3 regions of the Allorhizobium sp. nf9_anc genome follow, and region 2 is predicted to be linked to each of the others. Evidence: predicted binding sites of a transcription regulator. Region 2 holds the regulator's gene; each other region holds the start of a gene.
What was found. The regulator PhoB, encoded in region 2, activates phosphate uptake and scavenging genes when phosphate is short. The targets are predictions, from matches to a motif close to TGTCATNNANCTGTCAT.
Positions count from the first base shown of each region.

Region 1: a site for PhoB is predicted at 8,006-8,022, ahead of AC02Y0_RS06905 (UDP-2,3-diacylglucosamine diphosphatase). Genes of this name have one in related genera too.
Region 3: a site for PhoB is predicted at 1,873-1,889, ahead of AC02Y0_RS10465 (esterase-like activity of phytase family protein). Genes of this name have one in related genera too.

Region 1 is NZ_CM150481.1:1,458,733-1,469,241, reverse strand. Features, by position in the region: gene AC02Y0_RS06930 (apolipoprotein A-IV repeat region-like domain-containing protein) at 1-2,800, shown strand, start outside; gene AC02Y0_RS06925 (ABC-type transport auxiliary lipoprotein family protein) at 2,924-3,559, opposite strand; gene AC02Y0_RS06920 (MlaD family protein) at 3,586-4,959, opposite strand; gene AC02Y0_RS06915 (ABC transporter ATP-binding protein) at 4,963-5,772, opposite strand; gene AC02Y0_RS06910 (MlaE family lipid ABC transporter permease subunit) at 5,783-6,934, opposite strand; gene AC02Y0_RS06905 (UDP-2,3-diacylglucosamine diphosphatase) at 7,106-7,960, opposite strand; gene AC02Y0_RS06900 (NADP-dependent malic enzyme) at 8,173-10,488, shown strand.
Region 2 is NZ_CM150481.1:3,352,744-3,363,252, reverse strand. Features, by position in the region: gene pstA (phosphate ABC transporter permease PstA) at 1-500, shown strand, start outside; gene pstB (phosphate ABC transporter ATP-binding protein PstB) at 536-1,321, shown strand; gene phoU (phosphate signaling complex protein PhoU) at 1,368-2,081, shown strand; gene phoB (phosphate regulon transcriptional regulator PhoB) at 2,107-2,790, shown strand; gene AC02Y0_RS16375 (GcrA family cell cycle regulator) at 2,918-3,454, opposite strand; gene AC02Y0_RS16370 (acetylornithine transaminase) at 3,900-5,102, shown strand; gene argF (ornithine carbamoyltransferase) at 5,119-6,036, shown strand; gene AC02Y0_RS16360 (Hsp33 family molecular chaperone) at 6,158-7,147, shown strand; gene AC02Y0_RS16355 (putative bifunctional diguanylate cyclase/phosphodiesterase) at 7,455-9,272, shown strand; gene AC02Y0_RS16350 (MYG1 family protein) at 9,339-10,265, opposite strand; gene apaG (Co2+/Mg2+ efflux protein ApaG) at 10,346-10,509, opposite strand, start outside.
Region 3 is NZ_CM150481.1:2,161,614-2,172,122, reverse strand. Features, by position in the region: gene lon (endopeptidase La) at 1-31, shown strand, start outside; gene hupB (DNA-binding protein HupB) at 238-513, shown strand; FMN riboswitch at 654-807, shown strand; gene AC02Y0_RS10470 (DMT family transporter) at 942-1,841, shown strand; gene AC02Y0_RS10465 (esterase-like activity of phytase family protein) at 1,942-4,140, shown strand; gene AC02Y0_RS10460 (aldo/keto reductase) at 4,219-5,205, opposite strand; gene AC02Y0_RS10455 (DUF2256 domain-containing protein) at 5,343-5,507, shown strand; gene AC02Y0_RS10450 (MFS transporter) at 5,540-6,883, shown strand; gene AC02Y0_RS10445 (UDP-glucose dehydrogenase family protein) at 7,071-8,387, shown strand; gene AC02Y0_RS10440 (NAD-dependent epimerase/dehydratase family protein) at 8,390-9,406, shown strand; gene AC02Y0_RS10435 (GntR family transcriptional regulator) at 9,517-10,248, shown strand; gene AC02Y0_RS10430 (dihydrodipicolinate synthase family protein) at 10,347-10,509, shown strand, end outside.

The DNA.
Region 1 (10,509 bases), 1.9 Mb from region 2:
CGAGAAGTTTGCCGCCCGTCTGGACGAGAAGGTTTCCAACATGGAGCGCGTTGGCGACGAAGCTTCCATGCGCGTCGCACAGGTGCTCGACGAAGGCGTGAACCGCGTTGCCGAAACCTTCGACACCCGCACCCCGGTGATCGAAGAGCGTCTGGCGACCATGGACCGTGCGCTCAATATCGGCCTTGAAAACGTCAACCGCACCATCGAAGGCAAGGCCGCAGGTCTGGCGACTGCCCTTCGCAGCGCCGTGACCGACGCCGCCCGTGACCTCGATGCCGAGGCTCAGCGCTCCGTCGATCGCCTGGCGGCCACCACCTCGCAGTTCGCCGAGCAGATCGGCGAACGTAGCGCGGAACTCAATCGCACGGTCGAAGAACGTTCCGAAGACCTCGCGCGGCGCATCACTGAAACCCAGAACCGCCTTGCCGGACAGGCTGCGACAATCGCCGAAACCTTCTCGCAGGCCGGCGATGTCATCAGCAACAAGGTGAACCAGGCAGAAGCCCTTGTCAGCGCGCAGGTGGCCAATCTTTCGGGCACTCTCGGCGAAGTGAGCACCACGCTGGAACAGCGAGCCGCCGCGATCCGTGAAGCGATCTCCGGCAATACGCAGGAACTCGCCACTGCCATGAACGCGGCAGAAAAGGCACTCGAGGCTCGCGGCAATTCCATCCGCGATGCGATTTCTGGCAATACCCAGGAACTCGCCACCACAATGAACGCGGTGGAAAAGGCGCTCGAAGCCCGTGGCAATTCGATCCGCTCGGTTCTCGACGACCGCACCCGCGAGCTGAACTCGATGCTCTCGACCCGCTCGGCCGAACTGTCGCGCCTGATCGACGAGAAGGCAGCTCCGGTGGTCGCCGCCTATGCCGAGACCGGCCGTGTCGCCGCCGAACAGATCACCGCTGCCGCAGAACAGAGCGCCGAGCGCCTGCGCTCCGAAAACGCAGCCCTCGTCGACGCGATCAGCCAGCGCACGGATCGCGCCGTGTCGACGCTCGGCACCGCCGAGCAGAACCTGGTTGCCAGCGCCTCGCAGCTCATCGAACGCCTCGGCGACAGCAATGCCGGCCTGTCTTCGATGATCGATCAAGCCGTGCAGAGCATCGGCTCCCTCGACAGCCGCCTCGGCGCCACCGCCAACCGCTTCAATGAGACGGCGAACCAGGCCACGGACATGCTGTCCACCTCGAACCGCCTGCTCGACGACAAGCTCGGCCGCCTGACCGCCATCTCCGGCGAAACGCTGCAGCAGGTCTCCTCGATCGTCAGCCGCTTCGGTGACCACACCCAGGTTCTCGGCAAGGCGTCCGAACTTCTGTCGGCCGCCCAGTCGAACCTCGTGGGCACGCTCGAAGAGCGCCAGCAGGCGCTCCGCGATCTTTCCATCGGCCTTGTGAAGCGCTCGGAAGAAATCGAGACGACGATGCAGGGTCTCGGCAAGATGGTGGAAACCGCCTTCGACCGCGCCGAACAACGCTCCGGTCAGATGGCCGGCAACCTGCGCCAGAGCGTCCAGGCCTCCTTTACCGATATCGGCCAGATCCTGGGCGAGACGGAAAAGCGCGCCCAGTCAACGGCGACCAATATGCGCGAAAGCGTCCAGGCCTCCTTCGCCGACATCGGCCAGGTGCTCGGCGAGACGGAAAAGAAGGCGCAGATTACGGCCGCCAATATGCGCAATGCCCTGCTCTCTGCCGAGCAGGAAGCCCAGCAGTCGATCGACAAGACGCTGACCGAGGCCGAGAAGCGTTCGGGCGAACTCGCCAACCGTCTGCGTGGCGGCCTCGCCGTCTCCTTGAGCGACATCGACCGTCTCCTCGGAGAAGCGGGTCGCAAGTCCGAAGGTGCAGCGCTCGCCCTGCGCGAAGCCATGCAGAGCGCCGTTGACGAAGCTGTCGCACGCTTCAGCGGCGCAACCGATGAGATCCGCCGCTCGGCTGTCGACATCCGCAAGGAGCTCGACCTGACGCGCAACGAACTGAAGCGCGGTGCCTTCGACCTTCCAGAGGAAGCCAAGGAAAGTGCGGCCCAGATGCGCCGCGCGGTCTCCGAGCAGATCAAGGCCCTGCAGGACATCTCGCAGCTCGTAGGCCGCACCAGCCAGACGCTGGAAATCTCCGAGCCAGTGGCCCGTCGTCTGGCCGAAGCCCAGCCAGAGCCCGTTCGTCGCCAGCCGGTCGCACCGCAACCACAGCCGCAGCCGGCGCCGCAGATCCGCCAGAGCGAAAGCCTGGGGCTTCGCGGCAGCCTCGGCGCAACCGACGCCTATAACCAATCGACGGCCGCGACCACGCGCGCCGAAGGTGGCGGCTGGATCAGCGACCTCCTGCGTGGCGCCTCGCGTGAGGAGCCCACTGAGACCGCTCCTGCCCGTCCGGCCCCTGCCCCGCAGCGCCCGGTCGCCGAAGCTCCGCCGGCCCGCCAGAGCGATACCCGCAATCCGCGCCATATGGTCGAATCACTGAATTCGCTGTCGGTCGACATCGCCCGCGCCATTGACCACGACGCCTCGGTCGACCTGTGGCGCCGCTACCAGCGGGGCGAGCGCGACATTTTCACCCGTCGCCTCTACACGCTGAAGGGCCAGCAGACCTTCGACGAGATCAAGCGCAAGTACGACCGCGAGCCGGAATTCCGCGTCGCCGTCGATCGCTACATCGCCGATTTCGAAAAGCTTCTGGCAGACGTAGCCCGCACTGACCGCGACAAGTCGATCACCCAGTCCTACCTGACGTCGGACACGGGCAAGGTCTACACGATGCTCGCGCACGCGGCCGGCCGTTTCAGCTGATATCAAACCAATACGGGAGCCGGTCAGCCGGCTTCCGACAAGCCAAAAGAAAAACCCCGGATCATATGCTGATCCGGGGTTTTCTTTTTGTCAGACTGCTAGCTGACTGAGCCTTGATAGGCTTCAGATCGATTGAAGCGTCCAGGCGACGATATCACCGGTCACGCGTGCGAAGGCACGGTCGAGGGCTGCTACATAGGCCGCGTTGTCGGACCCTGTCGAAGGCACCTCAGCCTTGAACACCCGCTGCGCCTTGACGGTGCCATTGCGATCATTGAGCAGCTTTGCCGAGATCTCGACCACACCGCGATCGCCACCTTCGGCCGAAATTTCAAAGGCCCTGACATCCGTGATCAGCTGGAAGTCGATAGCCAGGCCCTGCCCGGGACGCCCGACGCCGCCCAGGCGTCCGGTGTTCTCGAAGGCTTCGACGAGCTTCGACTGCACGACCCGCGTCAGGCGATCGCTCCACTGCGATTGCGAAAGATAACGGATCTCCGCGCCGGACACACGCACCAGGATCTGCTCGCTGTCCAGCGCCTTGAGCGCCGACGGATCGGCCACCAGGAGCTGCCGGTTGCGGGCGCTGGCATTGGTCGCCACATCGCTTACCGAAGCCGTAAGGTCGAATGTGTCGTTGTTCGCCTTGGACCCACAGGCGGCAAGGCCGAGGCCAAGGCTTGGGATCAGCACCGAAGCCACAAGCAGCCGCCGGAGCTTTGCCACGCCTTTGGAGCCGTTGACGCCGATCCTGTCCATTCTGTCGTCCTTCCCGGTGGTTCTCGTCATCGGCGTGTCCGCCCGTCAAATTCCTTGACCGTATCGCCGCCGAAAAGCAGGCGCTGCGGGTCGTCGTCGAAATTGGTAATCGCGTCGTTCAGGCCGCGAACAGTGTTGCGGGTATCGTTCACCAGCGTCTGGATGTCGCGCAGGCCTGTCGCCGAGAAGCGCTGCAAGTTGGAAGCAATCGGTCCAATCTGGGCGTTGAGGTTCTCGGCCGTCATGCGGATGGCCTCAAGCGTCTTGCGGGCTTCCACGCTGAGCGAATTTGCATCACCCGAGCCAAGGAACGCATCAACCTTCCTAAGGATCCCGTCGACCTGCTGGGATGAGGTGTTCAGACGGTTTGCAAGCTGGGTAAAGTCGTCGATGGCCTTGTCGATATCGTCACGACGGCCTGTAATGCTGTCCGAAAGTTCGCGGAAGCCTGCGATCGCCTTGCGGGCATCGGCAGAAGCGACCGACGCATCGTCAACGACCTGGCCAATCTTCTGGCTGTCGACGGCATCGATCAGCGACGAGACCTTCTGGAGCGTCTGATCGGCATTGTTGCCGAAGCGCTGGAAGGTGTCAGCCGTTTCGCGGAAGCTGTCGATCGCCGGACCGATCCGGTTCGAAGCGTCGGCAAAGCTTGCCGTTGCCCGCTCCGTATTGGTCAGGATCTGGTCGATCTTCTCGGAGTTAAGCGCCCTGAAGAGATCCTCGGCTGCCGCCAGCGTTGTATCGAGACGGCCGGAGAGACCGGATACGGAATCGGACAGCGAGCTGACACTCTTCAGGAATTCATCGATCCCCTTGGCATTATCAGCGAGCGACTTCGAGAAGGTCTCGGCATTGCGAACGGTGTTGGTTAGCGGTGCGCGGGCATCGGCGATGAAGCCCTGAAGCTCGGCCACGGCACCATCGGCTCGCTGCAAGATGCGGTCGGCGGTCGTCAACAGATTGGTCACGCTGGATTGTTCGGCTGTCAGGATAGCCGGCTCACCGGTATCCATGGCACGCTGCAGGATGGGATCACCGGATCCCGGACCGCCGCCGGAAAGCTCGACATAGGCAGCGCCCGTCAGCCCCTGGATTTCAAGCACCGCGGTGGTGCCGGATGTCACGGGAGCGTCGGCGCGGACCTCAGTGAAGGCCACCGAGAAATTCGGATCTTCATTGTCGATATAGAGATTGCGGACTGAGCCGACCGAAATGCCGTTGAAGCGAACCGGCGAACCGATGCTAAGGCCATTGGCCGATCCCGGAATGCGAATGGCGAGCGGCGCCATTTCGCCACCGCGTCCATATTCGGCCATCCAATAGACGAAGCCGAAGGCGGCCCCGATGACCAGCATCGTGAAAAAACCGACTATGGCGTAATTGGCTTTGGTTTCCATGGCTCACTCTACCGGATGTCCGGCGGAAGGCTCCGCCCGGGGAATGGAACGGGCACGCTTGCCCTTGAAATAGGATTGCACCCACTCGTCGTCGAAGGCGAGCATGTCGTCCAGCGTCCCCTCGACCAGAACGCGCTTCTGTCCCAGAACCGCAATACGGTCGCAGACGGAAAACAGGCTGTCGAGATCGTGGGTCACCATATAGACCGTCAATCCCAGCGTATCGCGCAGCTGCGCGATCAATTCATCAAATTCGGCAGCCCCGATCGGATCGAGACCGGAGGTTGGTTCGTCGAGGAAGACGAGATCCGGATCAAGCGCCAGCGCACGCGCAAGTGCCGCACGCTTGATCATGCCGCCTGAAAGTTCGGACGGATATTTGTCCGCAGCATCGGGATGGAGACCAACCAGCTCAATCTTGAGATAGGCAAGCTCATCCATCAGCCATTGCGGCAGATCCAGATATTCACGCATCGGCAGCTGGATGTTTTCCTTCACAGTGAGTGAGGAAAATAGGGCGCCGTGCTGGAAAAGAACCCCCAGGCGTGTGTCGAGTCTCATGCGCTGCAGGTCATCGACCGCATCGTAATCCGCGCCGAGGATCTCGATCTTGCCGGAGCGACGCGGCAACAGGCGCAGCACAGTGCGCATCAGAACGGACTTGCCCGCGCCGGATGCCCCGACGAAGCCGAGGATCTCGCCGCGGTAGATGTCGAGGTTCAGCTTGTCGAGAACAATCTTATCGCCGAAGCCGACCGTCAGTTCCTTCACCGACAGGATGACCTCGCGGTCTGGGGAGGGTCTGGTGTTCATCTGGCCCTCCTCAAAAATCGATCGCGGCGTAGAACATGGCAAACAGCCCGTCCACGAGAATGACGACGAAGATCGACTTGACCACGGATGCGGTGACATGGCGTCCGAGCGATTCGGCGCTGCCGCCCACCTTCATGCCTTCGACAGCCGCAATGATCCCGATGATCAGCGCCATGAACGGCGCCTTGATCATGCCGGTCGCAAGCGTCGAATAATCGACTGCCTCGTGCAGGCGGGTGATGAAGACATCAAAGGTGATGCCGGAATAGGCCCAGACCACGACCGCTGCGCCATAAAGCGCGGCGAAGTTGGCGACGATCGTCAGCAGCGGCAGTGCAATCGTCAGCGCAACAAGCCGCGGAAAGACCAGAACCCCGATCGGATTGAGGCCGATGACCTTCAAGGCATCGATTTCCTCACGCATCTTCATCGAACCGATTTCAGCCGTGATGGCGCTACCGGAACGCCCCGCGATCATGATCGCGGTCAGAAGCACGCCGATTTCGCGCAGCTGCAGGATACCGACGAGATCGACGACGAAAACTTCGGCACCGAAATAGCGCAACTGGAACGCTCCCTGCTGGGCAATGATCGCGCCGATCAGGAACGACATCAATGTGATGATCGGGACGGCCCGCACGCCCATGTGGTCGAGCTGATTGACCACGGATGCCGGAGACACACCGGAACCGCGCCCAGCCTTGGTCTGCGCCCCGCGGACGGCAGATCCGAGGACAAACATCATCGCGATCAGATCGCCCCAGAGGCTGATCGTCACTTTCCCGACAGGTTCGAAGATGCGCTCGAAACGGGTGCGGTGATCGACCGGCTTTTCCGGAGCCGTGACGTGCTCAGGAAGCGCTTCGATCAACTCGCGCATCCCCGGAGATCCGCCAACGATCTCGATCGATCCGCCGCGCTCGCGCCGTTCGGTTATGTAGCGGCGAACCAGCCATGCGCCAGCCGTGTCCATATCGCTGACTGCGCTGAGATCGATCGTCTCCCGCTGCGCGACCGGAGAATCAACCAGCGGGCCGGCGGAGTTGATCATCGCGCTCAGGCTGGTGTTCTTCCAGCGACCGGCAAGCCGGATCAGCCGGGCGTTTCCGTCCGGCTGCTCTTCGATCTCAATACGGGCGTCTTCTTGCTCAACCGAACTCAAGGTGGCGACAACTTCCAAATTCGCGCCGGGGGATCCGGGTTCGCAAATCACGTGACAGATAGCTGCACACTATAACCATCGCCGCCTGCGAAGAAATCCTTTGCAAACCGTTAATTGCGTTTTCCAACCCGATTGCGGGCCGTCATGACCGCTTTGCAACAGAGGGGTGGCTCAGGCCGCGCGAATCCCATCGTCCTGGGCCGTTTCGGCAATCGGTTTCGGCAGCAGGATGGGGACGAGTTTGCTGGCGCGCTTGGCTACCGGCGCTTCGCTGATCTTGTGGCCCCAGGAGATCAACTCCAGCCGACCGTCGGGATGTTCGGCGATCGCCGTGCAGCTTTCCACCCAGTCGCCGGTGTTGACGTAGTGGATGCCGTCGATGTCTTCCATGACGGCGTGGTGGATGTGGCCGCAGATAACGCCATCCACCTCGGCGCGGCGTGCCTCGTCTGCCACGACGCGCTGGAACTCGCCAATGAAATTGACCGCATGCTTGACCTGCAGCTTCGCCCAGGCCGAGAAAGACCAGTAGGGCATGCCGAGGCGGCGACGGATCGCGGCCAGAAGGACGTTGATGGCAATCGCGGTGTCATAGGCCCAGTCACCGAGATAGGCGAGCAGGCGGGCATTGCGCACGACCACGTCGAACTCGTCGCCATGGAGGACGAGGTATTTCTTGCCATCGGCCATTTCGTACACGATGCGCTGCTCGACCTCGATCCCGCCGAAATGGATGCCCGGGAAATCGCGCATGAACTCATCGTGATTGCCGGGGATGTAGATGATCCGCGTGCCCTTGCGCGCCTTGCGCAACACCTTCTGAACCACGTCATTGCATTGCTGCGGCCAGTACCAGCTGCGCTTCAGGCGCCATCCGTCGACGATGTCACCGACGAGGATAATGGTATCGGCCTCGTGCGTGCGCAGGAAATCCAGGAGGAAGTCCGTCTTGGCGGCTTTCGATCCGAGATGAACGTCCGAGATGAACAGGGTCCTGAAATGGCGTGTTTCGCTGGCTTCTTCCACGGCACGGTCCTCATCGCTGTCTTGAAAGCGCTTAATCAGACTCGTGTTTCAGGAAGATGACATCGCCGTGATCATGCCATTTACGGGACCTTCACCCCTCAAAATCTACTGAAAGCTCGCTGGGCATAGGCGGAACTAAAGTCTACCACTCCCGGTCAATTCGTGTATGACGGGCATACAGATCCGATGACCAGAAACTGCCGGTGAAACCAATGAATTCCCAGGACAAGAACAAGCCGCAAGTTGCGAACCCGACCGCCGATCTCGACGAGCAGGCGCTCTTCTATCACCGCTATCCCCGTCCCGGGAAACTCGAGATCCAGGCAACCAAGCCGCTCGGCAATCAGCGCGACCTCGCCCTTGCCTATTCGCCGGGTGTCGCCGCTCCCTGTCTCGCCATCAAGGACGACCCGGCAGCCGCCGACGATTACACGGCACGCTCCAACCTCGTCGCCGTGATCTCAAACGGCACAGCGGTCCTGGGCCTCGGCAATATCGGACCGCTGGCCTCCAAGCCGGTCATGGAAGGCAAGGCCGTCCTCTTTAAGAAATTCGCCGGCATCGACGTCTTCGACATCGAAATCGATGCACCTGGCGTCGACGACATGGTCTCGACCATTTCGGCCCTCGAGCCGACCTTCGGCGGTATCAACCTCGAAGACATCAAGGCCCCGGAATGCTTCCAGGTGGAAGACCAGCTCCGCGCCAAGATGAACATTCCTGTCTTCCATGACGACCAGCACGGCACCGCGATCATCGTTGCCGCCGCGATCCTGAACGGCCTGGAACTTGCCGGCAAGTCGATCGAGACCGTCAAGATTGTCGCCTCCGGTGCCGGTGCGGCCGCCCTCGCCTGCCTCAACCTCCTGGTGATCCTCGGCGCCAAGCGCGAGAACATCTGGGTCCACGACATTGAAGGCCTGGTCTACAAGGGCCGCAACGAGCTGATGGACCCCTGGAAGGAAGTCTACGCCCAGGAAACCGACAAGCGTGCGCTCGCCGAAAGCATCGACGATGCCGACGTCTTCCTCGGCCTGTCGGCAGCCGGCGTCCTGAAGCCGGAACTGCTGGCCCGCATGGCGCCAAAGCCGCTGATCATGGCGCTCGCCAATCCGAAGCCGGAAATCATGCCGGAAGAGGCCCGCGCGGCCCGCCCCGACGCGATGATCTGCACCGGTCGCTCCGACTTCCCGAACCAGGTCAACAACGTCCTCTGCTTCCCCTACATTTTCAGGGGTGCACTCGATTGCGGCGCGACCACGATCAATGAAGAGATGAAGATGGCCGCCGTCCGCGCCATCGCAGCCCTCGCCCGCGAGGAAGTCTCCGAAGTCGCCGCGCGCGCCTATACCGGCGAAACGCCAACCTTCGGCCCAGACTACCTGATCCCCTCGCCGTTCGATCCGCGCCTGATCCTGCGTATCGCTCCGGCCGTTGCAAAGGCGGCAGCCGACAGCGGCGTCGCACGCCGTCCGATCGCCGATTTCGACACCTATCTCGACCAGCTGAATCGCTTCGTCTTCCGCTCCGGCTTCGTCATGAAGCCGATCTTCGCGGCTGCCAAGACGGCATCGAACAAGCGCGTGATCTTCGCCGAAGGCGAGGACGAGCGCGTGCTGCGCGCAGCCCAGGTCCTGCTCGAAGACGGTATCGGCGAACCGATCCTGATCGGACGTCCGCAGATCATCGAGACGCGCCTGAAGCGCTACGGCCTGCGCATCCGCCCGGGCACCGATTTCGAACTGGTCAATCCGGAAGACGATCCGCGCTACCGCGACTATGTCGACGACTACTTCGCGCTGGTCGGCCGCGCCGGCATCAACCCGGAAGCTGCGCGCACGATCGTGCGCACCAACACCACTGTTATCGGCGCACTTGCCGTCAAGCGTGGTGATGCAGATGCCCTGATCTGCGGCGTCGAAGGCCGCTACGACCGCCATGTCCGTGACGTTCGCCAGATCATCGGCAAGCGTGAGGGTGTGCGCGACTTCTCAGGTCTCAGCCTGCTGATCTCGCAGCGCGGCGCCATCTTCTTCACTGACACCTTCGTCACGGACGATCCGTGTGCCGAGGAGATCGCGGAAATGACCATTCTCGCGGCGCAGGAAATCCGCCGCTTCGGCATCAGCCCGAAGGCAGCCCTGCTCTCCCATTCCAACTTCGGCTCCCGCCCGTCCGCCAGCGCCTCGAAAATGCGTCAAGCACTTGAGATCATCAGGACCAATGCACCGGAGATCGAAGTCGACGGCGAAATGCAGGGCGGCTCGGCCTTGTCAGAGGTCCTGCGCAAGCGCGCCATGCCGGAGAGCACGCTGACGGGTGAAGCAAACCTTCTGGTCTTCCCGAATCTCGACGCCGCCAACATCTCGCTCGGCATCGTCCGCACCATGATGGATGCCCTGCATGTGGGTCCGATCCTGCTCGGTGCCGCCATGCCGGCGCACGTGCTTTCGACCTCTGTGACATCCCGTGGCGTCGTCAACATGGCAGCACTGGCCGTCGTCGAAGCGTCGCAGCCGGCCGGTTGATTTGGGCTCTCGAGCGGCGGT
Region 2 (10,509 bases):
GCCTCGCCGTGCTGATCAACTTCGTCGGCCTGCCGCAGTCGGCGCCGATCGTCGGCGGTCTCGTCCTGACGCTGATGACACTGCCCACGATCATCATTGCCACCCGTTCGGCACTCAAGGCCGTGCCTCCGTCGATCCGCGATGCGGCCCTCGGCGTCGGCGCCTCCAAGATGCAGTCGATCTTCCACCACGTCCTGCCGCTCGCCATGCCGGGCATCCTGACGGGTGCGATCATCGGTCTCGCCCGCGCGCTCGGTGAAACGGCGCCCCTGCTGCTGATCGGCATGGTCGCCTTCGTACGCGAATACCCGGCAGGTCCGCCGGACGGCTTCTTCCAGCCGGCTTCAGCTCTGCCGGTCCAGGTTTATAACTGGACACAGCGTGGCGACCCGGCCTTCGTGGAGCGCGCCTCCGGTGCCATCATCGTCCTCCTGGTGTTCCTGATCCTGATGAACCTGATCGCAATCATTCTTCGTCGCCGTTTCGAGCGTCGCTGGTAAGGAGCTGTATCATGATGAACAATCTCGCGACTAAGATGACCACGACGAAAGCGCCACCTATGACTGAAACCAAGATCACCGCCCGCAATGTGCAGGTCTTCTACGGTGACAAGCACGCCCTGAAGGATGTCAACATCGACATCCGCCCCCGTTCCGTCACGGCCTTCATCGGCCCGTCGGGCTGCGGCAAGTCGACCTTCCTGCGCTGCATCAACCGCATGAACGATACGATCGCGAGCTGCCGCGTCGAAGGCAACATCATGATCGACGCGGAAAACATCTACGACGCCAAGGTCGATCCGGTGCAGCTGCGCGCCAAGGTCGGCATGGTGTTCCAGAAGCCGAACCCGTTCCCGAAGTCGATCTACGAGAACGTTGCCTACGGTCCCCGCATCCACGGTCTCGCCCGCAACAAGTCCGACCTGGACGAGATCGTTGCGACCGCCCTGCAGAAGGCCGGTCTCTGGAACGAGGTCAAGGATCGTCTGGACTCGGCTGGTACCGGCCTCTCCGGTGGTCAGCAGCAGCGTCTGTGCATCGCACGCGCCGTGGCCGTCAGCCCCGAAGTCATCCTCATGGACGAACCTTGCTCTGCGCTCGACCCGATCGCGACCGCCAAGGTCGAGGAACTGATCCACGAACTGCGCGAAAACTTCACGATCGTCATCGTGACGCACTCGATGCAGCAGGCCGCACGCGTTTCCCAGCGCACGGCGATGTTCCACCTCGGCGAACTGGTCGAAGAGAACGACACCGACAAGATGTTCACCAATCCGGATGACCAGCGCACCCAGGATTACATCATGGGCCGCTTCGGCTGAGCCTCGACGTCATCCACGGTTGAACTCAATTTCAAGGACGTTTCAAATGGGCTCCTCTCACATCTACTCGGCCTTCGACGAGGAACTGAAGTTCCTGATGCGCCGCATCTCCGAAATGGGCGGTCTGGCAGAACAGATGGTCGCCGAAAGCGTACGTTCTCTGGTGAATTCCGATGCGGCGCTTGCCCAGAAGGTGATCTCCGATGACGTCCTGATGGACGCCATGGAGCGCGAGATTGGCGACAAGGCGGTGATCACCATCGCCAAGCGTCAGCCGGTTGCCTCCGACCTGCGCGAGATCATCGGCGCTCTTCGCATCGCCGCCGACCTCGAGCGCGTCGGCGATCTCGGCAAGAGCAACTCCAAGCGCGTCGTCGCCGTCCAGGCGACCGGTGTGCCGCGCAAGCTCGCCCGCGGTCTCGAGCATCTCTCGGATCTGGCGCTGGCCCAGCTCAAGGAAGTCCTCGACGTCTACACGACGCGCTCGGCCGAAAAGGCCAAGTCGATCCGTGACCGCGACGAGGAGATCGATGCCATCTACACCTCGCTATTCCGCGAGCTGCTGACCTACATGATGGAAGATCCGCGCAACATCACCAGCTGCACCCATCTTCTCTTCTGCGCCAAGAACATCGAGCGCATCGGCGACCACGCGACCAACATCGCCGAGACGATCTACTATATGACGACCGGTGCGCAGCCGGAAGGTGAACGTCCGAAGGAAGACCTGACCTCTTCCGTCGGCGCGCTCACCGAGTGACGTTGTCCAGCGGGGTTAATGCCTGATGCAGCCGAAAATCGCCGTGGTGGAAGACGAGGAGGCCCTCTCGGTCCTCCTTCGCTACAATCTTGAAGCCGAGGGCTATGAAGTCGAGACGATCCTCAGGGGTGACGAGGCTGAAATCCGCTTGCAGGAGCGGGTTCCGGACCTTCTGATCCTCGACTGGATGCTGCCCGGCGTGTCCGGCATCGAACTCTGCCGCAGGCTTCGGGTCCGCCCCGAGACCGAGCGCCTGCCGATCATCATGCTGACGGCTCGTGGCGAGGAAAGTGAGCGGGTACGTGGCCTGGCAACGGGTGCCGACGACTATGTCGTCAAGCCCTTCTCGACGCCGGAGCTGATGGCCCGCGTCAAGGCCATGCTCCGCCGCGCCAAACCCGAGGTTCTCTCCAGCGTCCTGCGCTGCGGCGATATCGAGCTCGACCGCGAGACGCACCGCGTGCATCGCAAGAGCCGCGAGGTTCGCCTTGGGCCGACCGAGTTCCGGCTGCTGGAATTCCTGATGGCATCGCCGGGCCGCGTCTTCTCGCGCTCCCAACTGCTGGACGGTGTCTGGGGTCACGACATCTATGTAGACGAACGCACCGTTGACGTGCATGTCGGGCGCCTGCGCAAGGCGCTGAACTTCTCCAACATGCAGGATGTCATCCGCACCGTGCGCGGCGCGGGTTATTCCATGGAAGCCTGAGTAAGCCAATTATTTCGATTGAGGGGCTGCACGGATCATCCGCTGCGGCCCTTTTCGTTTCAGGCAAGAGCCCAAAAAGAAAACGGGCCCCGAAGGACCCGTTGCATGTCTTGATCTTGCCGATGGATCAGCGGGCGGCCTTGCGGCGTTCGCTGACCGGCTGATAGGCGAGCTTCGCGTGATAGGTGCAATAAGGCGCGCTATCGGCGATTTCGCAGCCGCAGAAGTGGAAGTCGTCCTTCATCGGATCGCCGATCGGCCACTTGCACGTGCGCTCGGTCAGTTCCGTCAGCGCCAGACGACGCGAGATCGGGACAACCACGTTGAGGGAACGACGAACTTCGACTTCCTCGTAGGCTTCGACTTCGACCTCTTCCTTCAGCATGGTTGCGCCGGCAGCGCGGGTTACCGTGCGAGTGGTCGTGTTAGCCGCCGGACGGTTCTGGAAAGTGGCCGGACGCTGGGTCTGTGCCGGGCGCTTTGCCGGACGGGCCGCAGACGAGCTGCCGCCAGCCTTTGCGCGGCCGGGAAGGTTAAGGCGGTGCACCTTGCCGATAACGGCATTGCGGCTTACGCCACCGAGTTGTGCTGCAATCTGGCTCGCGCTGAGGCCTTCAGCCCACAGCCGCTTCAGTCTCTCGACCCGATCATCAGTCCATTGCATAGTCGTCATGCCAATTCTCTCCGCCGCTCGCGTCTGTGATGGCAGAATCCGTCACCGTTGCTTCGAACGAATCCGAAACAAAGCCGCCTCGATACTGTCGGTGAGCACTTCCGCCGCATGCAATCTATTAATGAAATTTAACCTAGAGGTCGGCTGACTCCGTGACAAGAGTCGCAGGAATCATCTGGAATCGATTTCGCGGTTTTCCCCAACTTGCTTCCCGAGTGAGTCAAGTATGCAACAGGTGGAATCTTCCCCGACGCTCGTGCTGCGCGTGTCGGCCGAATCCGTGCCTACTCCTGCGATTCCTGCAGAAAACGTTGACATCGCAGGGGCGAATGCGGATAGTGCCCCCGCCGCCGCGAGGCGGCATTTTTAATTTTTCCGGGACCTCTGAGGCGTCCCGCCGTCCCCGGACGGATCGTCGAGAAGGATTGTGACAGCCATGGCCGAAGCTACGCCGCTCTACCAGACCTACAATCGGGCGCCGCTGCGTTTCGAGCGAGGCGAGGGCGTCTGGCTTGTAACGGAGAGTGGCGAGCGATATCTCGATTTTGCAGCCGGTGTGGCAGTAACTTCTGTCGGTCACGGCCATCCGCATGTCGTCGGCGCGCTGAAGGATCAGGCCGACAAGGTCTGGCATCTGTCGAACCTCTATGAAGTGCCGGGCCAGGAAGTTCTGGCCAAGCGCCTGACGGACGTCACCTTTGCCGATCGCGTCTTCTTCACCAATTCGGGTGCGGAAGCGCTGGAATGCGCGATCAAGACGGCGCGCCGCTATCACTTTGCCAAGGGGCATCCTGAGAAGTTCCACATCATCACGATGGAAGGCGCCTTCCACGGCCGCACCATCGCGACGATCGCCGCCGGTGGTCAGGAAAAGTATCTCGAAGGCTTCGGCCCGAAGGCCCCCGGTTTCGACCAGGTGCCCTTCGGCGATCTGGAAGCAGTCAAGGCAGCCATCAGCGATGCGACGGCTGCAATCCTCGTTGAGCCCGTTCAGGGTGAGGGCGGCATCCGTCCGATCCCGGTGGAAATGCTGCGCGCCTTGCGCGACCTCTGCGACGAGCATGGCCTGCTCCTGATCCTGGATGAAGTCCAGTGCGGCGTCGGCCGGACCGGCAAGCTCTTTGCTCATGAATGGGCAGGCATCACGCCGGATCTCATGGCTGTCGCCAAGGGCATCGGTGGCGGCTTCCCGCTCGGCGCCTGCCTTGCCACGGAAGAGGCGGCCTATGGCATGAAGGCCGGTACGCATGGCTCGACCTATGGCGGCAACCCGCTTGGCATGGCCGTCGGTAATGCTGTTCTTGATGTCGTGCTGGAAGACGGCTTCCTTGAGAACGTGCGCGACACCGCACTCGTCTTCCGCCAGGGTCTGGCTTCGCTGAAGGACCGGTTCCCGGACGTGATCGAGGACGTGCGTGGCGAAGGCCTGATGCTCGGCCTCAAGGCCAAGGTTCCGAACACCGAACTCTTGATGGCGATGCGTGACGAGCACCTGCTCGGCGTTCCCGCAGGCGACAACGTCATCCGTCTTCTGCCGCCGCTGACGGTCACGGCAGAAGAGGCCCGTGACGGCATCGCCCGTATCGAACAGGCCGCCGAACATATCCGCGCCAAGGCCGCAGTCGCAGCGTCTGCCTAAGACAGGACCCTCTTTCATGGCATCTCCCAAGCATTTTCTCGATCTCTCCGCTGTCACGGCTGGGGACCTCCGCGGTATTCTCGAAGACGCAAAGTCCCGCAAGCAGGCGACCAAGGCCGGCACCGCCGACAAGCCGCTTGCCGGCAAGATGCTCGCGATGATTTTCGAGAAGCCTTCGACCCGTACGCGCGTTTCCTTCGACGTCGGCATGCGCCAGCTGGGCGGCGAGACGCTGTTCCTCTCCGGCACCGAAATGCAGCTTGGTCGTGCCGAAACGATTGGTGACACCGCCAAGGTTCTGTCCCGCTATGTCGATGCGATCATGATCCGCACCACCGATCATGCCCGCCTCCTGGAAATGGCCGAGCATGCGACGGTCCCCGTGATCAACGCGCTGACGGATCTCACCCATCCCTGCCAGATCATGGCAGACATCATGACCATCGAAGAGCATCGTGGCCCGGTCACGGGCAAGACGCTTGCCTGGACGGGCGACGGCAACAACGTGTTGCATTCGCTGGTCGAAGGGTCGGCCCGCTTTGGCTACAAGATGAACATGGCCGTGCCGCTCGGCTCCGAGCCGGATGACAAGATCCTCAACTGGGCCCGCAATAATGGCGGCGAGATCATGCTCTGCCATGATGCCGACCGTGCAGTGACCGGTGCCGATGCCGTCATCACCGATACCTGGGTGTCGATGAACCAGGAGCACAAGGCCCGCGGCCATAATGTCTTCCAGCCTTTCCAGGTCAATGCGGAGCTGATGAAGAAGGCCAATGACGAGGCGCTCTTCCTGCACTGCCTGCCGGCCCATCGCGGCGAGGAAGTGACAGACGAGGTAATCGACGGCGTACAGTCTGTGGTCTTCGACGAAGCCGAGAACCGTCTGCACGCGCAGAAGTCGATCCTCGCCTGGTGCCTCGGCGCCATCTGAGGTCGGATTTCGGGCGCCTGTCGGGTGACTTGACGTTTCGCGCAGGTGATCCCATCTGTGCCCTTTCTGATCGGGCCTCTCAGGCCTAGCGTATGGCGCCCCGTGTGCCGGGAGTACATTCATGGCGATGAAACAAGCAGAACTCGGCGAATTCGGTTTCGCCGGTGACGATCGTGTGGTCCCCTTCCAGGTGGAGGGTCTCGACGTGCGCGGTCGCGCCGTGCAGCTCGGTCCGCTGATCAACACCATCCTCGATCGCCACGCCTATCCGGCGCCAGTGGCCCGTCTTCTCGCCGAAGCGATCGTGCTGACGGTGCTGATCGGCACGTCGCTGAAGTTCGAAGGCAAGTTCACGGTCCAGACCAAGGGCAACGGCCCGGTGGATCTGCTGGTCGCCGATTTCAGCTCGCCCGAAAGCGTGCGCGCCTATGCCCGTTTCGACGAGCAGGCGGTTGCCGATGCCGTGGCCGAGGGCCGGGCTTCACCGGAGCAGCTGCTCGGCGATGGCGTGCTGGCCTTCACCATCGACCAGGGCTCCTACATGCAGCCGTACCAGGGCATCGTGCCGCTCGACGGAACCTCGCTCGAGGATATCGCCGGCGTCTATTTCCGCCAGTCGGAGCAGATCCCGACGCGGGTGCGCCTCGGTGCAGCCGAACTCTTCGATCGTGACGAAAACGGCAAGCCGCGCCGGACATGGCGGGCCGGCGGTCTGATCGCGCAGTTCCTGCCGGAAGCGCCCGAGCGGATGCGCCAGCCCGACCTGCACGGCGGTGACGGCGACGATCGCGATACGGATCTGCACGGCGATGACGCCTGGGATGAGGCGCGCATGCTGGTCGAGACCATCGACGCCGACGAGCTCACCGATCCCCAGGTCGGCATTGAACGGCTGCTCTTCCGCCTGTTCCACGAACGCGGTGTGCGTGCCTACGAGCCGCAGGCCGTGCATGATCGCTGCAGCTGCTCGAGAGAGCGCCTCAAGGGTGTTCTCCAGGGCTTCAATGCAGAGGAGATCGAAGCAAGCACCGAAGACGGCAAGATCACCGTCAGCTGCGAGTTCTGCTCGACGAACTACGAGTTCTCTCCCGACGAACTCACCGCTGTCTAACAAAGACAGGCGATGGCAAAGGGCTCAAAGACGGGCCCTTTGTACGAAGATTGTGTCCGCGATCACTGCAGATTTGTTTGCCACACATTCTTTCTATACTATTCAGCTATTCTAAATGAATGTCTCCTAGGGTGGCCTTAGCGCTTTGGGGACACCGGGAATGCATTCGTCACAGGACGCGGCTGGACGTCGCGGGGAATTGGTCGCAGGGAAGGACCCTCAGGCTCATGCTTGGTCTCTGGCCCAGCTGAGCACCTCCGCGAAGCGCCAATACCGGGTATGGACGAGTGCCACCAGACGAAGGGCCATGGCCGAAGCCTATCGGCCCATCGTGCGCGGATTTCTCCTGCCGGGCGCCGCTTATTACTTCCTGGTCACTTGGCTCCATTGGCAGGACGAAAGCGGGTTCAGTCTTCTGATCCTCGGCGGCATCAGTTTGCTCACAGCCGTTTCCTACACGGCCTTCCGTTGGCTGCTGCTGCCAGCCGGCCGGACTTCGTTGCCGCGGCTGGAAGCAGTCGGCTTCGCCACCAATCTTCTGATGTATTCGAATGTACTCGCCTACATGCTTTTGCATTTTGAGGAGCAGAAGCTCATCTATTTCGTGCTGATGGCGGTGGTGTTCTCCACCTCGGGCGTCACCCTGCGCGCAACGCTGGCCAGCGTCGTGCTCTCCATCGGCAGCCTGTTCTGGTTTTCCGCCCAGGCTTCCCCCGATATAGCCAAGCAGTTCGTCTTCATCGGCTTGGCCACCTCCTTTGCCGCCTTCGGCATGGCGAGCCTCCTGCGCAAGGCGATCCTTCGACAGATCGATGCCCGACTGCTCGCCGACCAGCTGGCGGCACGCGACAGCCTGACAGGCATTGCCAACCGCCGTTCGGTCTTTTCCCGCATCGATGAACTGGTCGAGGAGAAGAAGCCGTTCTGGGTCGGCATTCTCGATCTCGATGGCTTCAAGTCGATCAACGATATCTACGGCCATGCCGTGGGCGATCACCTGTTGTGCGAGGTCGTCGAGCGGCTGAAGCTCCGCCAGCGACAAGGCCTCGAGTTCGGTCGCATCGGCGGAGACGAGTTCGCCATCGTGATCGAGGGCGACCCCGGTGAAATCGAGGTCGAAGCCTTCGGCAACAGTCTGATCCACGACATCTCCCAGGACTATGATTTCCAGCCGCTGCAACTGTCCGTGAGCGGCACGGTCGGCTTTGCGCAGTTTCCGGCCATGGGAACCACTGCAAGACAGATCTACGAGGAAGCGGACTTCGCCCTCTATCGGGGCAAGCAGTTTGCCCGCCACCAGTCGACGATCTTTACCGTCGATCAGGACAAGGAAATGCGCGAGAGCCTGGCGCTCGAACGGGCGCTCCGAGAGGCGCGCATGGAGGATGAGTTCCATCTCCTCTTCCAGCCGCAATTCGATATTGCCGCCCGAAGGGTGGTGAGCTTCGAAGCGCTTGCACGCTGGCAAAGCCCGACGCTCGGTCCGGTGCGGCCGGACCGTTTTATCCGGGCCGCCGAGCGGGCGGGTCTCATCCAGCAGGTCACCCGCATTCTCTTCGGCAAGGCGCTTGATGCGCTGGAGCTCTGGCCGGACGAGATCACTGTCTCGTTCAATCTCTCAGCCCAGGACCTGGCCGACCGTGCCTTCGTCTTCTCCCTCGCTGCCCAGGTCCATGCACGCGGCATCAGCCCCGCAAGGATCGAGTTCGAGATTACCGAGACGGCGGTGATGAAGGATATCGCCACCTCCCGCATTCTGCTGGAGGATCTCTCCTCCGCCGGCTTCAAGATCGCGCTCGACGATTTCGGCTCGGGCTATTCCAGCTTCGAATACATCGACCAGTTGCCGCTGAACAAGGTCAAGATCGACAAGAGCTTTGTGCGCAAGGTGGCCGATAGCGTTACCTCCCGCGAGGTGGTGGCCGCCATCATCACGCTTTGCCGCAACCTCCATCTCAAATGCGTCCTGGAGGGCGTGGAGACCGAAAGCGAGATGGCAACCCTTGCACCCCTGTCGCCGCAGCTGATCCAGGGCTACCTCTTCGGTAGGCCGATGTCGCAGCGCGACGTGCTGAGCCTTCTCCTGCGCGCCGAACAGCAGGACGCCGACAGCAGTGCGGCCTGAGCACTGACGCGCTCTTTAGGCCGCAGAGCTAGCCGCTCAACGGTGGGACTGGGGGAAGCTGTCCGGTCATGCCGTCTCGAGAGCGACCTTAACGGCGATATCTGCCATGGCGAGGATCGCCTCGCGCGAGTTTGCCGCAGCGATGAAGCGGCCGTTGTGGCAGAAGCTGGCGCCCTTGACGCCGCAGACGGCCTCAAGGTCACCATTGCTCAAGCCCGCCCATGCGGCGGGCAGGTCGGCCCGCTGCTCGAAGCTGTCTTCCACCTTGCGGATCCCGGTGATGCACCAGTCTTTGTCGCGCGGATGTACTACAAAGAGCAGGTGGTCGGCACCCGCTTTGACGATGGCAGGGCGGAAAGGCATGCCCATCGGCAGTTCGAGGACGCGGCGATCACCCGTTGCGGCGATGGCGTCGAGCACCATGCTCTCGGCCCGCAGTTTGGAGGCGCGTTGCGCAATGCCGGCTTCGACGATCGCGCGGGCGATCGACAGTGCCGCATGGAAGCCGCGATCATCGGCGCCGGGCTGCTTGTCGTCGAAGACGGGCTTCAGCGTTTCGAGCAGGCTCGGCAGGGTCAGATCCGCGAGCGGTCCGGCCGTTGCAGGGCTGAGCGCCCCGTTGTCCAGGAGGTCGACCGGCAGTACGAACTTGGTGTCGAAGCCCTTGTGAATGGCCTCGACATGCCCAGAGGGAATGCCGACGGCGGTGAGGTAGTCACGGCCGTAATGCTTCCAGATAAGGCCAAAGGAGCTGTAAGGCTGGCCATCATCGCGCAGCGGTGCGCCACGCTGGTGGTGATCGAAGATCCTGCTATCCGCGTCATAAGCGCCGCCGACATCATAGATGATGCGGTCTGTTGCGGGCGTGATCCAGTCCGGCGCGCGGCTGCGCACGATCGTCGCATCCGGGAAAAGGCGTGTCAGGATCACGGACGACAACAGTTCGTCGGCATGAAAGCCGCCACTATGGGTGACGAGATGGGTAATGCTCATACCGGGCGGGACCTTTGGCTGACGATGCTGATCGAGCCTTCCAGATAGCGGCAGCCGCCGGTCAACTCAACTGCCAATCGTCAATTGAGGGTACGCACCATGCCTGGGCTGTCGAGCGAGAAGGCTGGGATCTCGACGTCGAAGCTCTCACCGTCGTCGGTTTCCATCCGATAGGTGCCGTACATCATGCCGGATGGCGTATCGAGCGGGCAGCCGGAGGAGTATTCGTAGGTGTCGCCGGGAT
Region 3 (10,509 bases), 1.2 Mb from region 2:
CGACGAAACCGGTGCAACAGTCGCTCACTGAGGCAATTCTGCCATAAGTGAGCCACAAAGCTCCAAAACCGACAAAAAGGCTGGCATTTTTGCCAGCCTTTTTTGTGAAAAGCCGCTTAAAAGGCTTGTTTTCCGGGGCTTTCGGGTGCTTTTGAGTTGCGAAGGGCAGAAGCTTTCGTATTCTCCGCCCGACTTAATCATTTGAGTCGTTTCATACCAATCAGAAAGGGTGGAAACATGAACAAGAACGAACTCGTATCCGCGGTCGCCGAGAAGGCTGGCCTCACCAAGGCTGACGCAGCCTCTGCCGTTGATGCCGTTTTTGAAACGGTCCAGGCTGAACTGAAGAACGGCGGCGACATTCGTCTCGCTGGCTTCGGCGCCTTCACCGTCGCCCGTCGCGAAGCCTCCAAGGGCCGCAACCCGTCCACCGGCGCTGAAGTCGATATCCCGGCTCGTAACGTCCCGAAGTTCACGGCCGGCAAGGGCCTGAAGGACGCTGTCAACAGCTGATCCGTCGTGACCGTCGCCACCCTTCGGTGCCGATGGTCAGCTGACATCTCTGGTGAGCCCGGCCCCGTGCCGGGCTTTCTTTTTGCGCTCTTGCGCTGCAGCATGGGCTGTCATATTTCTATTGCGCCGGATTGTCCGGCATTCGTTCTCAGGGCGGGGTGAAACTCCCCACCGGCGGTAAAGGGGTAGCCCCAAGCCCGCGAGCGCCTGTTTCTCCTCAAGGGGAGGGCAGGGTCAGCAGATCCGGTGTAACTCCGGAGCCGACGGTTAAAGTCCGGATGAAAGAGAATGAGGTCAGGCTGTGCCTTCGTCGGTTCCTCGGATCCGGTGTGGGCCCTGCTGCGTGCTGCCGTTCCCCGTTCGGGGCCGGTCTTAGCGTCCTCATCTGTCCTGATTTGTGTTGGTCCTTTGGATTAAGGAAAAATGACATGAATCAGAGCTCGGTTTCAATTCTGCGCTCCCGGGCCGTTGTCGGTGCCGGATTTATGGTTTTGGCAGGCGTTGCCTTTGCCATTCTCAATGTCGTCACGCAGTGGCTCTCGATGACGCTCGGCTTTCCGCCGGCCTCGACCGCCTTCTGGCAATACGGCTTTGCTCTCGTCCTCTCTCTTCCGCTGCTCTTCCGGCTCGGCCTGCGCGCCATGAAGACCGCCTATCCGGTCCGCCACATCCTGCGCGTCCTGCTCGCCGCCTTCGGCGTTCAAGCCTGGGTGACGGGCCTTGCCACCGTGCCGATCTGGCAGGCCATCGCGCTCGTCATGACCTCGCCCTTCTTCATCATCATCGGCGCACGCCTCTTCCTTGGTGAGACCGTCGGTCGCGACCGTTGGCTGGCGACGCTGACGGGCTTTGTCGGTGCAATGATCATCCTCCAGCCATGGTCGGACACGTTCACCCTGGCAGCCCTCCTGCCGGTGCTCTCCGCGCTGCTTTGGGGTGGCTCGTCTCTGATCATGAAGAACCTCACCCATTACGAGGCGCCGGAAACCGTGACCGTCTGGCTTCTGGTTCTGCTGACCCCGATCAATGCCGGCCTGGCGGTCGCGGGTGGCTTCGTCGTGCCGGAGGGGCTGACACTCTGGCTGCTTCTGGGCGCAGGCCTCCTCACAGCCCTCGGCCAGTATCTGCTGACGCTCGCCTACAACGCTGCCGATGCGGCCTATGTGCAGCCGTTTGACGATCTGAAACTGCCACTCAATGTCTTCGCCGGCTGGATCGTTTTCGGCTATGCACCGAGCGGCTATCTGTGGCTCGGCGCGCTGCTCATCCTCGGTGCGTCGCTGTTCCTGATGCTGCGTGAGGCGGGCAAGGAAACATCGCCAGCCTGATCAGCAGGTAAATGTCGGATCGACATCGTGCTGTCATCCGACTGTCATCGGACTGGCTCAGAAACCTCTTGTTCCATTTCTGGATACTGGAGGTTTCCCGATGACCCATGGTCTCTCCCGCGTCGCCCTGACGGCGGCGCTCTTTGCATCCGTGGCCCTGCCGGCCGCTGCCGAACAGGTCTTCAACCGTATCGCCACTTTCCCCGTCGCCGCCAACCTGCCGGCCGACAAGGAAAAGCTCTCGACGACCTCGGCCGAGATCATCACGGCCTCGGAAGACGGCAACACGCTGATCTATTCCGACAGCCCGCTCGGCGGCATCGGCTTCATCGACATCACCGACGCAAAGGCACCGAAGGCTGCCGGCGCTTTGATGATGGACGGCGAGCCGACATCCGTTTACGTGGCTGGCGCTAAGGTTCTTGTCGGCGTGAACACGTCCGAGAGCTTCACCAGCCCGTCGGGCAAGCTCGCTGTCGTCGACATCGCCTCCAAGGCGATCGACGCCACCTGCGACATCGGCGGTCAGCCGGATTCTGTTGCCGTTTCCAAGGACGGCTCTTTCGTCGCGATCGCGATTGAGAACGAGCGTGACGAGGAAGTCAACGACGGCGCCCTGCCACAGATGCCGGCCGGCGACCTCGTCATCATCTCGCTGAAGGACGGCGTTGCCGATTGCGGTACCATGAAGCGCGTCGCACTGACCGGTCTCGCTGAAGTCGCCCCTGATGATCCGGAGCCGGAATTCGTCGCGATCAACAGCCTCGGCGAAATCGCCGTCACGCTGCAGGAAAACAACCACATTGCCATCGTTGACGGCAAGACGGGTGAGGTGAAGGCCCATTTCTCCGCCGGCACCGTTGACCTTGAAGGTATCGACACCAAGTCGGAAGGCGCTCTGAAGTTCTCAGGCTCCAAGGAAGGCGTTCCGCGCGAGCCTGACGCCGTGAAGTGGCTCGACGATAACCGCTTGGTCGTTGCCAACGAAGGTGACTGGAACGGCGGTTCGCGTGGCTTCACCATCTTCGACAAGACCGGCAAGGTTACTTACGAAGCCGGCGCTTCGCTCGAAATGGCGATCGCCCAGATCGGCCACTTCCCCGACAAGCGCGCCCGCTCCAAGGGCGTCGAGCCGGAAGGCCTGGAAGCCGCAACCTTCGGCGATCAGAACTACTTCTTCGTCCTCGCCGAGCGTTCCTCGGTCGCCGCTGTCTACAAGGACACGGGCGCCGAGCCGGAACTCACCCAGCTTCTGCCGTCGGGCGTCTCCCCGGAAGGTGCCGTCGCCATCCCCTCGCGCAACCTGCTGGTCACCGCCAACGAAGTTGACCTCGGCGAAGACGGCGGCCCGCGTTCGCATGTCATGCTCTATGAGCTGGCAGAAGGCACGCCCGCCTATCCGATGATCCAGTCTGCCATGGTCGATGGCGCACCGATCGGCTGGGGCGCTCTCTCGGGTCTCGTCGGCGATGCCGAAAAGGCAGGCACGCTCTACGCCGTCAATGACAGCTTCTACGCCATGCAGCCGTCGATCTTCACGATCGATGCTTCGCAGAAGCCTGCTGTCATCACCTCGGCGCTGCCGATCACCCGTGGTGGCTCTGCGGCCCAGAAGCTCGACATCGAGGGCATCACCCTCGACGGCAAGGGCGGCTTCTGGCTGGCATCGGAAGGCGATCCGGCCAAGCTCGTCGGCCACGGTCTCTACAATGTCGACGCCAAGGGTGAGATCAAGGCCGAGATCGGCTTCCCCACTGAACTGCTCGCCGGCCAGACCCGCTTCGGCCTAGAAGGCATCACCGCGATCGGTTCCGGCGACGACATGACGCTCTGGATGGCCGTTCAGCGCGAATGGGGCGATGACGAGAAGGGCTCGGTCAAGCTTCTCTCCTACAACCCCAAGTCCAAGGAATGGGGCGCTGTTCGCTATCCGCTCGAGGCTGCTGGCGAAGGTTGGGTCGGCCTGTCGGAAATCACCGCTCATGGCGACCATGTCTACATCGTCGAGCGCGACAACCAGGTGGGTGACAATGCGAAGCTGAAGAAGCTCTACCGCGTCGCCATCGCCGACCTGAAGCCTGCCAAGATCGGCGAAGAGCTGCCGACGGTCACCAAGGAAGAAGTCCACGACTTCATCCCGGACCTGAAGGCCGCCACGAACGGTTACGTCGTCGACAAGCTCGAAGGCTTCGCCTTCGACGCCTCGGGCAAGGCCTTCGCCGTCACCGACAACGACGGTGTGGATGACTCCTCGGGCGAGACTTTGTTCTGGGAAGTGAACCTGCAGGGTACCAACTGATCGAAAGATCAGAGCACGTAAAACAAAAGAGGCCGGGTGATCGCTCACCCGGCCTCTTTCTTTGAACCCTTTAGCGTCTTACCAGCGATGGTGCACATGCGGCGCGATCAGCCGCTCATAGACCTCGCGCGACGCTGCCATGACATCGGCAGACAGGGCGGCGAGATCGGAGGCGGCAGCATTTGCCTTGGCCTGCTCGCCGTTGCGGGCGCCAGGAATGACGACCGTGACGGCCTCGTGCATCAGGATCCAGCGGAGTGCGAACTGCGCCATGGACGCGCCTGCGGGGACCAGCTTGCGGACTTCCTCAACCGCTGCGAGACCCGTCTCGAAGGGAACGCCCGCAAAGGTCTCGCCCACATCGAAGGCTTCGCCATTGCGGTTGAAGTTGCGATGGTCTTCTGCTGCAAACTGTGTGTTGGCGTTGATCTTGCCCGAAAGCAGACCGCTTGCCAGCGGCACGCGCGCAATGACCGCGACGTTGCGGCGCTTGGCTTCCTGGAAGAACAGGGCAGCCGGGCGCTGGCGGAACATGTTGAAGATGATCTGCACCGAGACGACGCCCGGATATTCGATCGCCTTGAGCGCTTCCTCGACCTTTTCGACCGACACACCGTAATGCTTGATCTTGCCGGCCTTGCGGATCTCTTCGAGCCCCTCGAACATCTCCTGACGATAGTAGACGTCGGTCGGCGGGCAGTGCAGCTGCACGAGGTCGAGGCTGTCGATTTCGAGGTTCTGCAGCGACCGATCGATGAAGGCCTCGATATTGGCCTTGGTGTAGCCATCAGCCACATGCGGGTTGAGCCTCCGACCGGCCTTGGACGCCACCATGGGCCGTTTGCCGCCACGCGCCTTCAGCACCTCGGCGATGATCTTCTCCGAACGACCGTCGCCATAGACGTCTGCCGTGTCGATGAAGGTCATGCCCGCGTCCAGGGCCACATTGAGCGCAGCACGGCCGTCGGCCTCCGACACTTCGCCCCAGGATCCGCCGATCTGCCAGGCGCCGAAACCGATATCGCTGACGGTAAACTCCGTCCGGCCGAATTTATGTTCTCGCATCGTCATGTCTCTCCCGTGATTGCGGTTTCGAGCTAGCAAGTGGGGCAGGGGGTGGCAAGCTTCAACCGCTCGGATGTCTTGAAGTGATCCGCTTCGGCCCAAGATGCGAATTGCATCACAGGAAGCGAGAGACACGAATGCCGAAGATGATCCGCAAGGGCGATCTGCCCCAGAAAACCTGTCCCGTCTGCCGCAAACCTTTCGCCTGGCGCAAGAAGTGGGAGCGGGATTGGGAGAACGTCGTCTACTGTTCCGAACGATGCCGCCGGACTGGCAAAACCGGAAGCGCCGACAAGCCGTAGACCACTCCAGACACACCAGTGATCGGATACCCATGACAGACCAAGCCCCGGCCTCCGCGCGCCTCGCATTTTACGCGCTTCCGGCGATCCCCATGGCTGCGATCGCGCTTCCCTTCTACATCGTGCTGCCGACCTTCTATGCCGACCACTTCGCCATGTCGCTGGCGACGATTGGGGCCGTCCTGCTCGGTATCCGCCTGATCGATGCGATCACCGATCCCCTGTTCGGCTGGCTTTCCGATCGTGTCCGCTCCCGCTTCGGTCGTCGCCGCTTCTTCTTTCTGATCTCGACGCCGTTGACGGCGCTCGCGGCTTTCATGTTGTTCTGGCCTCCCGAAGATGCCGGCATCGGCTATCTCGCCTTCTGGGGCGTGGCGCTCTCGATCGGCGCTACATGGTCTCTGCTGCCCTACACGGCCTGGGGTGCGGAACTCGCGACGGGATATCAGGCCCGCGTAAAGCTTTCCGCCTGGCGGGAAGGGGCGACCCTCGTCGGCTCGTTGATCGCCATCACGCTGCCCTTCGTCGGCGGCCTGGACACGGCGGTCGGTTTCCATGGTCTTGCATGGATCGCCGTTTTCATCGCCATTGCCCTGCCTCTCGCCGGCCTGCTTGCCGTGGCAAATGTAGCTGAGCCGGTCGACTTCTCCCGGCGCAAGCTGTCCTTGCGGGAAGGCTTCCGCCATCTGTGCGCCAACGGCCCCTTCCTGCGGCTCGCATCCGCCTTCCTGCTGAACAGTTTCGCAAATGCGATCCCCGCATCGCTTTTCATCTATTTCGTCGGGCAGCGGCTGGGTGCTCCCGCCATGCAGGGCCCGCTGCTCTTCACCTATTTCCTCTGCGCCATCGCAGGCGTCCCCCTGGCCGTCGCCACGGCCAAACGGCTGGGCAAACACCGCGCCTGGTGCTTCGCGATGATCCTTGCCTGCGCCGTTTTCTCGGTCGCGGGTTTCCTCGGGGAGGGCGATGTTCTCGCCTTCACCGTCGTCTGCGTCGTCACTGGCCTGCTGCTCGGCTTCGATCTGACGCTGCCCCCGGCGATCCAGGCTGATGTCATTGACAATGATACGGTCTCGTCAGGCGAACAGCGCTCCGGCCTCTATTTCGCCGCCTGGAGTTTCATCACCAAGCTTGCGGTCGCCCTTTCCGCAGGTATCGTCTTCCCGCTCCTCGATCTCGCCGGCTTCATTGGCGACCAGACCGCGACCCAGACGCCGGAGGCACTGACCACGCTGACCGCGCTCTATGCCTTCCTGCCCATTCTCCCGAAACTCGCAGCCATTGCCCTGATGTGGAATTTTTCCCTCGATGAGGCGGCCCATCAAAGGCTGCGGTCGAGCGTTGAAGGCAAGACCCGAGCGCTCCAGCGTCTTTGACAGATCTGTAGCTGGCCGGTAGATCGGCACCTTAAGCTATCGGCGCGCGGCAAACTGACTACTTTGTTCAGTTTCATCGCAGAACGCTGTTGGCGTTCACGGTTTGTCATCTCTGTGTCGTGTTTTATGCTCCACAACCGGCAAAGCCGTGGGCTCGGGTGCAATATTTGGTCGATATAGGTGTTGAATGCGCATTGTGATGATCGGTTCGGGTTATGTCGGCCTGGTGTCGGGAGCCTGTCTGGCGGATTTCGGTCACGAGGTGATCTGTGTCGACAAGTCGACCGAGAAGGTCGAGGCGCTGGAGCGCGGCGAAGTGCCGATCTTCGAGCCGGGCCTCGAGGCCATCATAGCGCATAACCGCGCCTCCGGACGGCTGAGTTTCTCGCTCGACCTCGCAGGTCCGGTCGCCAATGCCGATGTCGTCTTCATCGCCGTCGGCACGCCCTCGCGTCGTGGTGACGGCCATGCTGACCTCACTTACGTCTACGCCGCCGCCCGCGAGATTGCCGCTGCCGTCACCGGCTTCACGGTGGTCGTCACCAAGTCCACGGTACCGGTCGGGACCGGTGACGAGATCGAGCGCATCTTCCGTGAGGAATTCCCCGAGAATGACATCGCTGTCGTCTCGAACCCCGAATTCCTCCGCGAAGGTGCTGCCATCTCGGACTTCAAGCGTCCCGACCGCATCGTCATCGGCACGGGCGACGAACGCGCCACCGAACTCATGCGCGAAGTCTACCGTCCGCTCTATCTCAACGAAGCGCCGCTCTACTTCTGCGAACGTCGGACCTCCGAACTGATCAAATATGCCGCCAACGCCTTCCTCGCGATGAAGATCACCTTCATCAACGAGATCGCCGATCTTTGCGAACATATCGGCGCGGATGTGCAGAAGGTCGCCAAGGGCATCGGCATGGACAAGCGCATTGGCGACAAGTTCCTGCATGCGGGTCCCGGCTATGGCGGCTCCTGCTTCCCGAAGGACACGCTGGCGCTGGTCAAGACGGCCCAGGACTTCGGCAGCCCGATGCGGCTGATCGAGACCACCGTTGCCATCAACGACAACCGCAAGCGCGCCATGGGCCGCAAGGTGATCGCCGCCTGTGACGGCAATGTCCGCGGCAAGAAGATCGCCGTGCTCGGCCTGACCTTCAAGCCGAATACCGATGACATGCGCGATGCCCCGGCCATCACCATCATCCAGGCCCTTCTCGACGGCGGCGCTGACGTCCATGTCTTCGACCCCGAAGGCATGGAGGCGGCCAAGGCGGTGCTCGGGCCCGTGACCTACGGCAAGAATCCATACGAGATCGCGTCCGGTGCCGAGGCGATCGTGGTTGTCACCGAATGGGACGAGTTCCGCGCGCTCGATTTCCGCCGCCTGAAGCAGGAGATGAAGGCGCCCGTCATCGTCGACCTGCGCAACATCTACAAGTCGGACGAAATGGCCAAATACGGGTTCAGCCATTTCCCGATCGGCAAGCGCAAGGCAAAGAACTGAGCATGCATTATTTCATCACCGGCACCGCCGGCTTCATCGGTTTTCATCTCGCCCGTCGCCTGCTGGCCGACGGACATGAGGTCACCGGCTTCGACGGCCTGACGCCCTATTACAACGTCAAGCTCAAGCAGATGCGCCATGCAGCACTTGCGCAGTATCCGGCCTTCCGGCCCGTGATCGCGATGCTGGAGGATCGCAGCGCCGTCGAAGAAGCCATGGCGATGGCGAAGCCGGATGTGGTGATCCATCTCGCGGCCCAGGCGGGCGTGCGCTACAGCCTGGAAAACCCGCAATCCTATCTGACGTCCAACGTTACGGGCTCCTACAACATCATCGAGCTTGCCGAGCGCCACAAGGTCAAGCACCTGATGCTCGCCTCCACCTCGTCGATCTACGGTGCCAACCCGACGGTGCCGTTCCGTGAGACGGATCGCGCCGACGAGCCGCTGACCATCTATGCCGCCACCAAGAAGTCGATGGAGCTGATGGCGCATGCCCATGCCCATCTCTACAAGACGCCGACCACGGCCTTCCGCTTCTTCACCGTCTATGGCCCCTGGGGCCGGCCTGACATGGCGCTCTTCAAGTTCGTCGATCTGATGCTCAACGACCAGCCGATCGAGATCTATGGTGAAGGCCAGATGAGCCGCGATTTCACCTATATCGACGATCTCGTCGAGGCGATCGTGCGAATCTCGCATGTCATCCCGGACGAATCAAATCGCGTTGCCGATGATGGGATCGAGACGCTCTCCCGCCAGGCGCCGTTCCGCCTGGTCAATATCGGCGGCGGCCAGCCGGAAAACCTGATGGACTTCGTCGCATTGGTGGAAAAGGCGCTCGGCCAGTCCGCGATCCGCCACATGCTGCCGATGCAGAAGGGCGACGTGCCGCGCACCTATGCGGCCCCGGATCTCCTGCAGGCGTTGACCGGCTACACGCCGACCACGAAGCTCGAAGACGGCGTAAAGGCCTTCGTCGAATGGTATCTCGAGGCTCGCCCCGAACTGCAGGGGTAAGGGCCTCACTCTGTCCCGTGAATGCCAGCCTTGACTTTCGTGACCGTTAACAGCTGTTCTGGCGCCGAACGGTAGGCTGCGGCGGTTGCCGATAGAGCGGGACGACAGGCATGGACGAGGCAAGCAGCGCAGACACCGAGACCATGAAAGGCGAGGGGCCGCGCGCCCGCGGCTCTGGCACCGAATCGGTCTACAAGGCGCTGCGCCACGAAATCCTGACCATGGAGCGCCCACCGGGCAGCCCGCTCGACGAAACGCGTCTCTCCGAACATTTCGGCATGTCGCGCACACCGATTCGCGAAGCGCTGCTGAGGCTGACCTCCGAAGGCTTGGTCACGAGCCTGCCCAATCGCAACACGATCGTCGCCGTAATCGATTTCTCCAGCCTGCCGACCTATTTCGAGGCGCTCTGCCTGATGTACCGCGTCACCACGCGGGGGGCTGCCCAGCGCTCCGGCGAGGCATGGATGTCAGAGATCGTCCGCCACCAGGAGGCCTTCGCGCAGGCGGTCGAGGCGCAGGACGCCTTTGCCATGATCGAGGCGAACAGGGAATTCCACGTCGCCATCGCCGAACGTGCCGGCAATCCCTATTATACATCCTTCTTCGCCCGCCTGCTCGACGAGGGGCGCCGGATCCTGCGCCTCTACTATCAGACCTTCGATGACCGTCTGCCGCGCCGCTATGTCGAGGAGCATGAGAAGATCATCGAGGCGATCCGATTAGGGGATGTGGAGGAGGCGGACAGGCTGTCGATCGCCCATGCCGACCAGATCGTCCGCCAGATCCAGGATTACGTGGCGCGCAACATCACTGCAGCCGCCAAACTCCCGAACCTCTGACCCCGCTAATCAACCGTTTCAGCAGTCCCTGAAACACGCCCCTTGCTTTTGTCGACAAACTGTATACGGTGAATTCACATCATCAACAGGAGCTTCCCATGACCACTGGCTGGCACGGCGTTTTCCCCGCCGCAACGACTCAATTCCATGAAGATTTCTCTGTCGACATCGACGCCACCCAGCGCGTGCTCGACGCCCTCGTCAACGACGGCGTCAATGGCCTGATCGTCATGGGCACCTGCGGCGAGAACAACTCGCTCG